DNA from 2 places in the Caulobacter sp. GW821-FHT09A05 genome. Region 2 is predicted to be linked to the other one. Evidence: predicted binding sites of a transcription regulator. Region 2 holds the regulator's gene; the other holds the start of a gene.
The links. Region 2 encodes HrcA, which represses chaperone genes, less so after heat shock. Its sites were predicted from a motif close to GTTAGCANTCNNNNNNNNNGANTGCTAAC; they were not measured.
Positions count from the first base shown of each region.

Region 1 (5,471 bases), on a different contig from region 2:
CCGAGGTGGCGGTGCCCGGGGCGGTGCGGGCGATCGACACCGCGCCGTCGACATGCTTGAGGCCGGTCTGGCTGGTGGGCTCGTGGGCCACCGGCGGCAGGGCGCCGACGTTCTGCAGTCCGCCCTGGATCAGGCCGTAGTCGACGGCGCCCGGCGCGCGCGAGGCCCGGAAGAAGGTCGCCTTGTCATAGAGCTTGCGGTCGACATAGCGCAGGAAGTTGGCGGTGGTGACCGGGGCCTGGGCGACGGCCAGCTCGATGACGATCCGGCCCTGCGGGGTGTCGAGGGCGACATAGACAGGCGGTTTGGGGACGGGCGCGGGCGCGACCTGGGCGGCGGCCGGAAAGGCGGCCAGCAGGCCGGCGCCGACCAGGATCTCGCGGCGGACGAAGGGGCGTTGGGTCATGGGGGCGAGACTAGCAGGTCCTCCCCCCGTGGGGGAGGCGATCGCGCAGCGATCGGTTGGGGGGCGTTATGGGATCGTCGATCCGGGATCTGGCCATCGGCCGATCGCTCCCCCTCCGTCGGCTTCGCCGACACCTCCCCCACGGGGGGAGGATCTCTCAGACCAGCATCCCCTGCCCGCGCAGCACCACCAGCCGGCCGGCGTTGAAGAACGGCAGGGCCAGGGTGACGGCGATCAGGACCTCGAAGGCCAGGCTGCCCAGGTTGAAGCGGCCGCGGGCCTTGTCGACCAGGGCCGAGACGGCGCGGCCCAGGGCCGCGCCCATCCAGGCCATGGCCAGGGCGAAGGCCATGGCCGCCCCGACATGCGACTGGTAGCCCAGGAACAGGGCCGCCGCGCCGTGCGACAGGATCAGCAGGCCGCCCAGGGCCCGGCCCTCGGTCCTGCTTTCCATCTGGCCTTCCATCTGGCCTTCCACCTGGCCCGCCGCCGGGGGGGCGGCGGGGGGCGGGGCGTCGCCGTCCAGGGCGGTCAGGCCGAGGACCGCGCCGGGCCGGACCAGGGTCAGGCCGCCCAGCACCCCGCCGATCACGCAGGCGATGATCGCCAGGACGAGCGAAAGGCCATAGCTCGAAAGGGTCACGCGGGTCTGGTCTCCAACCGCCCAGCCTCGGGTCGTTCAGGCGGGCGCATGGCAGACGGCTTCGATGTTGCGGCCGTCCGGGTCAAGCACGAAGGCTCCATAGTAGTTGGGGTGATAATGGGGCCGAACGCCCGGCGCCCCGTTGTCCACGCCGCCGGCGGCAAGGGCGGCGGCGTGGAAGGCGTCCACGGCCGCGCGGGTCCCGGCCACGAAGGCCACGTGCATCGGGGCCGAGCTGATCGCGGCGTCGAGCGTTTCGGCGCCGGCGATCCAGAAGCTGGGCTTGCCGGCCTGATGGTTGCGACCATCGGCGCGCGGGCCGTAGCCCATATAGGCCACCGTGCCGCTTTCCTCCGCGCTGACCTGGTGCAGGATCTCGACGCCCAGGGGCGCGAAGGCGGCGTCGTAGAAGGCCTTGCAGGCCGCCACGTCGCGGACGATCAGGCTGACATGGTCGATCATCAGCGCACCTTCACCTTGAACACCACCTTGCGGTCGTCGGGCTTGTCGGGCTCCCAGGGGCGCTTGAGCGTGAAGGCCAGGTCGGTCTTGCCGCGTCCGGCGCCCTGGTAGGCATAGACGGTGGTCAGCCGGCCGCCGGGCAGGCCGGGGGCGGCGGCCACGTCCTGGCTGGAGCCGCCGCTCAGCACCAGGGGCGAGGCCTCGCGGTCCAGCCGCCACCCATAGCCGGTCCCGGCGTTCGAGCCCAGCCGCACCTCCAGCGTCTGGCCGCGCGCCAGCTCGACCGGGCCGCCGTCGGCCTCGGTGACGACGCGCGGCGCGGGCGGCGCGGCGGTGGCGCAGGCGGCCAGCCCGGCCGGAAGGACCAGGAGGCCGATCGCGGCCAGGGCCGGAGCCAGGGCCAGGGCCTGGGCGGGGGTTTTCATCGTCTTCATGCCGCCGTCTTCCTCCCTATCTATGTCCGTCGCCGGGGCGTCGCCCGGCCCGAGGCTGATTTGCCCACAGCAAATCGCCCCCAGCAAATTGGGCGTCGTCCTTGACTCCCCCAACCCCCGGTCCTAACTCCTGCCCGGCGTTGGCACTCGATGGGAGCGACTGCTAACAGCGACGCTCCCCGCTTGCCGACGGACCATATCTTTAAAACCGTCTTGACGGAGAACGACCCATGAAATTTCGCCCCCTCGGCGACCGCGTCCTGGTGAAGCGCGTCGAAGAAGAAACCAAGACCAAGGGCGGGATCATCATCCCCGACACCGCCAAGGAAAAGCCGCAGGAAGGCGAAGTCGTCGCCGTCGGTCCCGGCGCCCGCAACGACAAGGGCGACATCGTCGCCCTGGACGTGAAGGCCGGCGACCGCATCCTGTTCGGCAAGTGGTCCGGCACCGAAGTGAAGGTGGACGGCCAGGACCTGCTGATCATGAAGGAAAGCGACGTCCTGGGCATCGTCGAGGCCTGAAGGCCCGAGCTGTCCTCCGCTTTCGAACCCCAGTTTCTCTTTTAGAAGGGCTCTCAAATGGCCGCTAAAGACGTCTATTTCTCCTCCGACGCGCGCGACAAGATGCTGCGCGGCGTCAACATCCTCGCCAACGCGGTGAAGGTGACCCTGGGCCCCAAGGGCCGCAACGTCGTGATCGAAAAGTCGTTCGGCGCCCCGCGCTCGACCAAGGACGGCGTCTCGGTCGCCAAGGAAATCGAACTGGCTGACAAGTTCGAGAACCTCGGCGCGCAGATGATCCGCGAAGTCGCGTCCAAGACCAACGACAAGGCCGGCGACGGCACCACCACCGCCACCGTCCTGGCCCAGGCCATCGTGCAGGAAGGCCTCAAGTCGGTCGCCGCCGGCATGAACCCGATGGACCTGAAGCGCGGCATCGACAAGGCCGTCCACGTCGTCGTCGACTCCATCAAGGCGTCGTCGAAGAAGGTCACCACCAACAACGAGATCGCCCAGGTCGGCACCATCTCGGCCAACGGTGACAAGGACGTCGGCGAGATGATCGCCAAGGCCATGGACAAGGTCGGCAACGAAGGCGTCATCACCGTCGAGGAAGCCAAGACCGCCGAGACCGAACTCGACGTCGTCGAAGGCATGCAGTTCGACCGCGGCTACCTGTCGCCGTACTTCATCACCAACGCCGACAAGATGGAAGTCCAGCTCGAAGAGCCGCTCATCCTGCTGTTCGAAAAGAAGCTGTCGTCGCTGCAGCCGCTGCTGCCGGTGCTGGAAGCCGTCGTCCAGTCGGGCCGTCCGCTGGTGATCATCGCCGAGGACGTCGAGGGCGAAGCCCTGGCCACCCTGGTGGTCAACAAGCTGCGCGGCGGTCTCCGCGTCGCCGCCGTCAAGGCCCCGGGCTTCGGCGATCGCCGCAAGGCCATGCTGGAAGACATCGCCATCCTGACCGGCGCGCAAGTCGTGTCGGAAGACCTGGGCATCAAGCTCGAGAACGTCTCGCTCGACATGCTGGGCAAGGCCAAGAAGGTCTCGATCACCAAGGACGACACCACCATCGTGGACGGCGTCGGTGAGAAGTCGGCCATCGAGGCCCGCATCTCGCAGATCAAGAAGCAGATCGAGGACACCACCTCGGACTACGACAAGGAAAAGCTGCAAGAGCGTCTGGCCAAGCTGGCCGGCGGCGTCGCGGTCATCCGCGTCGGCGGCTCGACCGAAGTCGAGGTGAAGGAAAAGAAGGATCGCGTCGACGACGCCCTGAACGCGACCCGCGCGGCCGTGGAAGAAGGCATCGTCCCCGGCGGCGGCGTGGCCCTGCTGAAGGCCTCCAAGGCCCTGGCGACCCTGGTCGGCGACAATGACGACCAGACCGCCGGCATCGCCATCGTCCGTCGCGCCCTGCAGGCCCCGATCCGCCAGATCGCCGAGAACGCCGGCGTCGAAGGCTCGATCGTGGTCGGCAAGATCCTCGAGAACGACTCGGCCACCTTCGGCTTCAACGCCCAGACCGAGCAGTATGTCGACCTGATCACCGACGGCGTCATCGACCCCGCCAAGGTGGTCCGCACCGCCCTGCAGGACGCCGCCTCGGTGGCCGGCCTGCTGATCACCACCGAAGCCGCCATCGTCGAAGCGCCGAAGAAGAACGCTCCGGCCGGAGGCCCTCCCGGCGGCGGCATGGGCGGCATGGGCGACATGGACTTCTAAGGAAGTCTCGTCAGCCCAGCTGATTGGAATGGAGAAGGGCGGGGCCGAAAGGTCCCGCCCTTTTTCTGTCCTGGCCCGGCGAGCTGCTAGGCGACCGCCTGATGCGACGACAGCGCGGAAAGCGCCTCGGCGATTTGTCGAGGATGGTAGGGCTTGGGGATGAAAATCGATCCGTCCACGCCTTCGAGCGGATGGCGCGCCGCCGCCGCCGCCGAAACGAAGACCACCGGAAGCCCGGGATAGGCCAGGCGGGTTCGGCGGGCCACCTGGAAGCCGTCGGCGCCGGGGCCAAGATCGATGTCGCACACCAGGCCCGAAAGATAGCCCCGCTGATCGACGATCTCGGCGGCCGACTGGGCGTCCGCCACCTCCATGACCCGAAAGCCGCGATCGCGAAGAAAATCGCAAGAAGAAAGGCTGGTGATCAAGTCGTCTTCGACAAAGAGAATTTGCTGGGCTCGCATGTCTGCAATCCTATCGAGATTACATAACCCGTGAAGACTGTGATGTTTCCGTGGCGCGGGCGAACCCGTGCGAAGGAAATCGGGAAAGCGGGGGCGCTAAAGCTGTTGGACGCTTGAAGTCGATCGAGCCCAAGCCCGGAAACCGCTCCCGGATCCGCGGGATTCGTCGCGAGCGCGACGCGAGAGCGTTGTCCGCCTTTCCCGCTCCGCTTGTGGATAACCGATCACGGTCGCGTTAACGGATGCAGCGAATCCATGGCGACGCTCGTTCCTGACTCCGCGAACGCAGGAGGCGTTCAGGAGGCTGGGCGATGGCGAGACACGAGATCCACCATTTCCGTAACCGGCGTACCCTCAAGGCCGTCTATATCGTCCTGGGTCTTGGCTTGTGGCTGACCCTGGGCCTGATCAGCCAGGCGGCGTTCCAGGTCCTGGGCTAGGACGCGTCACGCCGGGTGACGGCGCGCCGAAACCTGCTACATCGGCGGGCATGTTCCGCCAGCGCCCCGACGCCGATCTGATCGTTCAAGGCTGGGTCGTCGGCGTGATGGTCGAGATCGCGGGCGAGCGCCTGCCCGTCCGCCACTACTTCGCCGTCGGCAAGCCCGACCGAGCCCAGGCCGAGTGGGCGGCCGTCGACCTGGCCATGCAGGCCGGCCCCGTCGCCTCCAGCCCGTCCGGCGGTCGCGAGCCCGTGGAGGCCCTGCGCGAGGTCGTGGCCTACAAGATGCGGGAACTGGGCCTGAAGCCGGGCGAGGCGCGGGCCCTGGGCGACAAGTTCCCGCGCCGGTGGCTGCCGGCCTAGCGGCCGGACGCCAGGACGCCCCTCCGTCGAAA
Region 1 covers NZ_JBWKPX010000002.1:348,076-353,546, reverse strand. The annotation lists gene AC07NX_RS03335 (peptidylprolyl isomerase) at 1-406, opposite strand, end outside; gene AC07NX_RS03330 (DUF4345 family protein) at 564-1,049, opposite strand; gene AC07NX_RS03325 (VOC family protein) at 1,086-1,511, opposite strand; gene AC07NX_RS03320 (protease inhibitor I42 family protein) at 1,511-1,945, opposite strand; gene groES (co-chaperone GroES) at 2,176-2,466, shown strand; gene groL (chaperonin GroEL) at 2,524-4,170, shown strand; gene AC07NX_RS03305 (response regulator) at 4,257-4,634, opposite strand; gene AC07NX_RS03300 (hypothetical protein) at 4,946-5,074, shown strand; gene AC07NX_RS03295 (hypothetical protein) at 5,125-5,439, shown strand.
Region 1: the regulator HrcA is predicted to act here: its motif matches at 2,085-2,113, upstream of groES (co-chaperone GroES).

Region 2 (5,471 bases):
TCATGATTGGACTTGCGACATTAGCGCAAACCGCGACCGGGGGAAGGCCCGGGTGCGGCGAAATGCGCGCCCGGGTCGCGATCAGGTGTGGCCAGGGGGCGGACTCAATTGAAATGCCGGGTTCCAGGTTGTCATCCCGGCCGAAGGGGACCGTAGAGCCGGGACCCAGGGGTGACCGCGGCGCGTCGGTCCCTGGGTCCCGGACAGCCTCTGCGAGGCTTCCGGGATGACAACGATTAGAGATCTGATTTCTCTAGAGTATCTGGATCTAGACGGCCGCCGCGCGCTCGGTTCGCGCGGGCAGCGTCCAGCCCGGGCGGATGAAGTGGCAGGTGTAGCCGTTGGGGATCCGCTCCAGATAGTCCTGGTGCTCGGGCTCGGCCTCCCAGAACGGGCCGGCGGGGGCGACCTCGGTCACCACCTTGCCGGGCCACAGGCCCGAGGCGTCGACGTCCGCGATGGTGTCCTCGGCCACGCGCTTCTGCGCGTCGCTCGTATAGAAGATCGCCGAGCGGTAGCTGAGACCGATGTCGTTGCCCTGGCGGTTCAGGGTGGTCGGGTCGTGGATCTGGAAGAAGAATTCCAGGATCCGGCGATAGCCGATCACGGCGGGATCGAAGACGATCTCGATCGCCTCGGCGTGGGTCCCGTGGTTGCGATAGGTGGCGTTGGGCACGTCGCCGCCGGAATAGCCGACGCGGGTCTTCAGCACGCCGGGATAGCGGCGCAGCAGGTCCTGGACGCCCCAGAAACAGCCGCCGGCCAGGATCGCGGTCTCGGTGGTCATCGGAGTCGGCCTTTCGTCAGGGGAATGGGCGAGGCTACATGTTGGGCCTGTCCGGCGCGCGCGCAAGCGGCGCGTCCTGTCGCCGAGAGGTCATCCGTGAAGCGCGCCGCCGTCCTGTTCGTCTGCCTCGGAAACATCTGCCGCTCGCCCCTGGCCGAGGCGGCCTTCCGCCAGGAGGTCGCGCGGCGCGGGCTGGAGGTCGAGATCGATTCGGCCGGCACCGGGGACTGGCACGTGGGCCATCCGCCTGACCGCCGGGCCCAGGCGGTGGCGCGGCGGCGGGGGATCGACATTTCCGGCTATCGCGGACGGCAGGTGACGCCCGACGACTTCCGCTGCTTCACCCATATCGTCGCGCTGGACCGCGCCAACCTGGCCGACCTGAAGGTGCTGCGGCCGGCGGACGGGACGGCGGAACTGCTGTTGCTGCTGGACGCCGTCGAGGGGCGGCGGGGCAAGTCGGTGGCCGACCCCTACCTTGGCGACGACGCGGACTTCGAGGCGACCTGGGCGGACGCGGTGGCGGGGGCCAAGGGGTTGGCGGACCGGATCGCGGGGCAATCCTAGACGCCGCTCATCCCGGCGAACGCCGGGACCCAGATCCCAAGGCGCTTGGGATGATTGGAAGAGCGCGGAGCTCATGGAGCCCGCCTCAAAGCCATTCCATCTGGGTCCCGGCATTCGCCGGGATGAGCGGATCAGAAGGTGGATCTCAGGCCTTGGTGTCGAAAGCCCCGCCGGTGTCCGCGCCGTTGGCGGCGTACGGGTTGGCAGCGCCCGCCGTCGGCTCGGCCGGGGCGTCCGGCCCCTTGGAGCCCTTGGCGGCCACGGCCACCATGGCCGGGCGGACCAGCCGGCCCATCAGCTCGTAGCCGGCCTGCAGCACCTGGACGACGCCGCCGGCGGCGACCTCGTCCGAGGGCTGCTCCATCACCGCCTGGTGCAGGTGGGGATCGAACTTCTCGCCCTTGCCCGGGTCGATCTTCTTGAGGCCGTTGCGCTCGAAGGCGGCCAGCAGCTCCTTCTCGGTCATCTCGACGCCGATGATGAAGTTGCTCACCGCCGCGTCCTGCGAGTCGCGCGGGCTGTGGGCGGTGGCGCGCGACAGGTTGTCGGCAACGCCCAGCAGGTCGCGGGCGAACTTCTGGATCGCGTAGGCGCGGGCGTCGTTCATCTCGCGCTCGGCCCGGCGCTTGGTGTTCTCCACGTCGGCCGCGTAGCGCAGGGCCTGGTCCTTCAGGGCCGCCACTTCCAGCTTCAGCGCCTCGATCTCCTGCGACGCGTCTTCCCATGAAGCCTGGTCGGCCTCGAAGGCCACGTCTTCGGCCGGCGTTTGTTCGTCGGTCATCTCGTCCTCTATCCGTCCATCATCCGGCCAAGCACGCGGGCGGTATAGTCCACCAGCGGGATCACCCGGGCATAGTTTAACCGGGTGGGGCCGATCACGCCGATCGCCCCCAGCACCTTCTGTCGGCCCGTCATATAGGGCGCCGCGATCAGGGAGGAACCCGAAAGCGAAAAGAGTCGCGTTTCGGCCCCGATGAAAATGCGCACGCCCTCGGCGGTCCGCACGTCGTCCAGGAGCCCGATCAGCTGGCCTTTCTGCTCCAGGTCGTCGAACAGCCGCCGCACGCGCTCCAGGTCTTCCCGGGCGCTGGCGTCGGCCAGCAGGTTGGCGCGGCCCCGGACGATCAGGGCGCGGTCGGCGTCTTCGCCGCCGCTCCAGGCGGCCAGGCCGTCCTCGACCAAACGCGCCGCCGTGGCGTCCAGTTCACGCCGCGCCGCATCCAGCTCGGCGGCCATCTCGGCCTTGGTCTCGTTGAGCGTGCGGCCGCGCAGGCGGGCGTTGAGGAAGTTGGAGGCCTCCTGCAGGGCGGCCGGCGTGACGCCGGCCGCCCGCCGCATCAGCCGGTTCTCGACCGTGCCGTCGTCGAACACCATGATCGCCAGCGCCTGGTCGCCGCCCAGGGCCACGAACTCCACGTGCTTGACCCCGCCCTCGCGGACGGGCGCGACCACCACCCCGGCCCCGCCGGCCAGGCCCGACAGGATGGCGCTGGCCTCGCCCATCGCCTCCTCGAACGAGCGGCCGTGGGCGAACAGCCGGGATTCGATGGTCCGCCGCTCGTCCTCGCCGATGTCGCCGACCTCCAGCAGGCCGTCGACGAACATCCGCAGGCCCGCATGGGTGGGGATCCGGCCGGCGCTGGTGTGGGGGGCGTCCAGCAGGCCCAGCTGGGCCAGGTCCTGCATGGTGTTGCGGATCGAGGCCGGCGACAGGGCCACTCCGCCCCGGGAAATGGTCCGTGACCCGACGGGTTCGCCGGTCTCGAGATAGGATTCGACCACCCGCCGGAAGATGTCGCGGGCGCGGGCGTCCAGGTCCGTGAGGCTGGGAGTCTGAGCGGAAAACCCCGAAAACAGCTGTGTCATGTCGCCTTCGAACGCGCCCGCCAAGGTCGCCTGGGGGCTCTCCGGATTCCGACGGGATTGGACGACCCCGCCGGAGTTAGGATAAGCGGCCCCATCCTATCACGCAAAGCCCCGGAGTTTCCCATGCGTCCGTCCGAACGCGCCCCCGACCAAACGCGAGACGTCACGCTGGAAACCGGCGTCAACCGCTATGCCGAGGGCTCCTGCCTCGTCAGTTTCGGCCACACCAAGGTGCTGGTCACCGCCACGGTCGAGGAGAACGTCCCGGGCTGGATGCGCAACAAGGGCGCCGGCTGGGTCACGGCCGAGTATGGCATGCTGCCCCGCGCCACTCACACCCGCGGCCGGCGCGAGGCCGCCCTGGGCAAGCAGAGCGGCCGCACCCAGGAGATCCAGCGCCTGATCGGCCGCTCGCTGCGCGCCGTCGTCGACATGAAGGCCCTGGGCGAGCGCCAGATCAGCCTGGACTGCGACGTCATCCAGGCCGACGGCGGCACCCGCACCGCCGCCATCACCGGCGCCTGGGTGGCCCTGCGCATCGCCGTCAACTACCTGATCGAGGAAGGCGTGCTGAAGACCGATCCGATCCTGGGCCAGGTGGCGGCCGTCTCGTGCGGCGTGTTCAAGGACACCCCGGTGCTGGACCTCGACTACGAGGAGGATTCCAGCGCCGAGGCCGACAGCAACTTCGTGCTGACCGACAGTGGCGACATCGTCGAGATCCAGGCCACCGGCGAAAAGCGTGGCTTCACCCGCGGCGAGTTCGACACCCTGTTCGCCCTGGCGGAGAAGGGGATCGGCGAGCTGTTCGTGAAGCAGCGGGAAGCGGTTTCTGGGAAGTGACCCCTCTCCCCTTGCGGGAGAGGGTGGCCCCACGAAGTGGGGTCGGGTGAGGGTTCAAGACCAGAAACGCCGCGACAGCCTCAAGGCCGGTCGCGGCGTTTTCCGTTTGCGCGACCCCTCATCCGTCGGCTTCGCCGACACCTTCTCCCGCAAGGGGAGAAGGATCAGGTCAGTCCTCCTCGTGCGCCTCGCCCGGCCCGGGCTCGTAGGTCATCAGATCCCCCGGCTGGCACTCCAGCTCGCGGCACAGGGCGTCCAGGGTGGTGAAGCGCACGGCGCGGGCCTTGCCGGTCTTGAGGATCGACAGGTTGGCGATGGTCACGCCGACCCGGTCCGACAGCTCGGTCAGCGACATCCGCCTTTCCAGCAGGATGCGGTCCAGTTGCACGCGGATGGCCATGGGTTCTTCGTCTCCGCGTCAGATTGTCAGTTCGGCTTCCCGTCGAAGGCGCGCGCCCTCGCGGAAGACCTCGGCCAGGACGAACACCACCAGGACCGGGAACCAGGCGCTCAGGCTGAACGAGCCGTCGACGATCTTGGTGTCCGGCGCCAGCCACTTGGCCAGGGCGGCGAAGATGTAGTGGCCGATCTCCAGGGCGGCCAGGACCAGGCCCACCACCCGCAGGCGGCGGACATTGTCGGGATGGAACGGATCGCCGGCGGTCAGGGTGGAGAACACCCGCCGCAGGCGCTCGACGATCACCATCCAGCCGCCGGACAGCAGCGCCCAGGCGCCCAGGGCGCCGGCGAACAGCGGTCCCTTGCTGATCAGTTCGTCGATCGAGCTGCCGATGTGCAGTTTCGAGGTGATTAGCTCGGGATTGAAGCTGAGCAGCAGCACCGCGACCGTGAAGATCGCCAGCAGGCTGACCCAGACCCACAGGCCCACATAGATCACGTCCAGGATGATCTTCAGGAAACTCGATACCGAGCCAGGCCCCAAGGCGCGCATCCGCTCTTCCCCTCACGCAGAAACGCCGACCATGCCCCGGCGGATCGGGACCGGTCAAAGGCGAGCTGGACCCCGGGTCAGAACGTCTTGATCGCGAAGGTCACGGCGGCGAGCGGCAGACCGGCGATCAGCGTCAGCGTGGCCAGGCGGGTGGCGACGGCGTCGACGATGCGGAACAGTCTGGCGGCGGACATGGCGGGCCTTCGGGTCGGGTGCGGGACCGCGCCGGCATGGCGTGTCTCCCAGGCCTCGAAGATAGGGACCGATTTCCCGGCCGCCAATGTCGCTTATCGATAAACGATATTAAACTTTAGCAATGATCGCGCTCATCGAACGGATTATGCCAGGTGTGGCGCCGTGGCCACCATCGCCGTCCGGCGGCTGGCGGCCTCGTACCAGGCGGCCAGGTTCGGGCGGCCTTCCCGCCAGTCCAGGACCTGGCGGGCGTCGAGGTAA
Region 2 covers NZ_JBWKPX010000005.1:110,667-116,137, forward strand. The annotation lists gene msrA (peptide-methionine (S)-S-oxide reductase MsrA) at 269-787, opposite strand; gene AC07NX_RS06490 (low molecular weight protein-tyrosine-phosphatase) at 884-1,354, shown strand; gene grpE (nucleotide exchange factor GrpE) at 1,500-2,135, opposite strand; gene hrcA (heat-inducible transcriptional repressor HrcA) at 2,144-3,220, opposite strand; gene rph (ribonuclease PH) at 3,344-4,063, shown strand; gene AC07NX_RS06510 (helix-turn-helix domain-containing protein) at 4,233-4,463, opposite strand; gene AC07NX_RS06515 (DUF2975 domain-containing protein) at 4,482-5,015, opposite strand; gene AC07NX_RS06520 (glutathione S-transferase N-terminal domain-containing protein) at 5,354-5,471, opposite strand, start outside.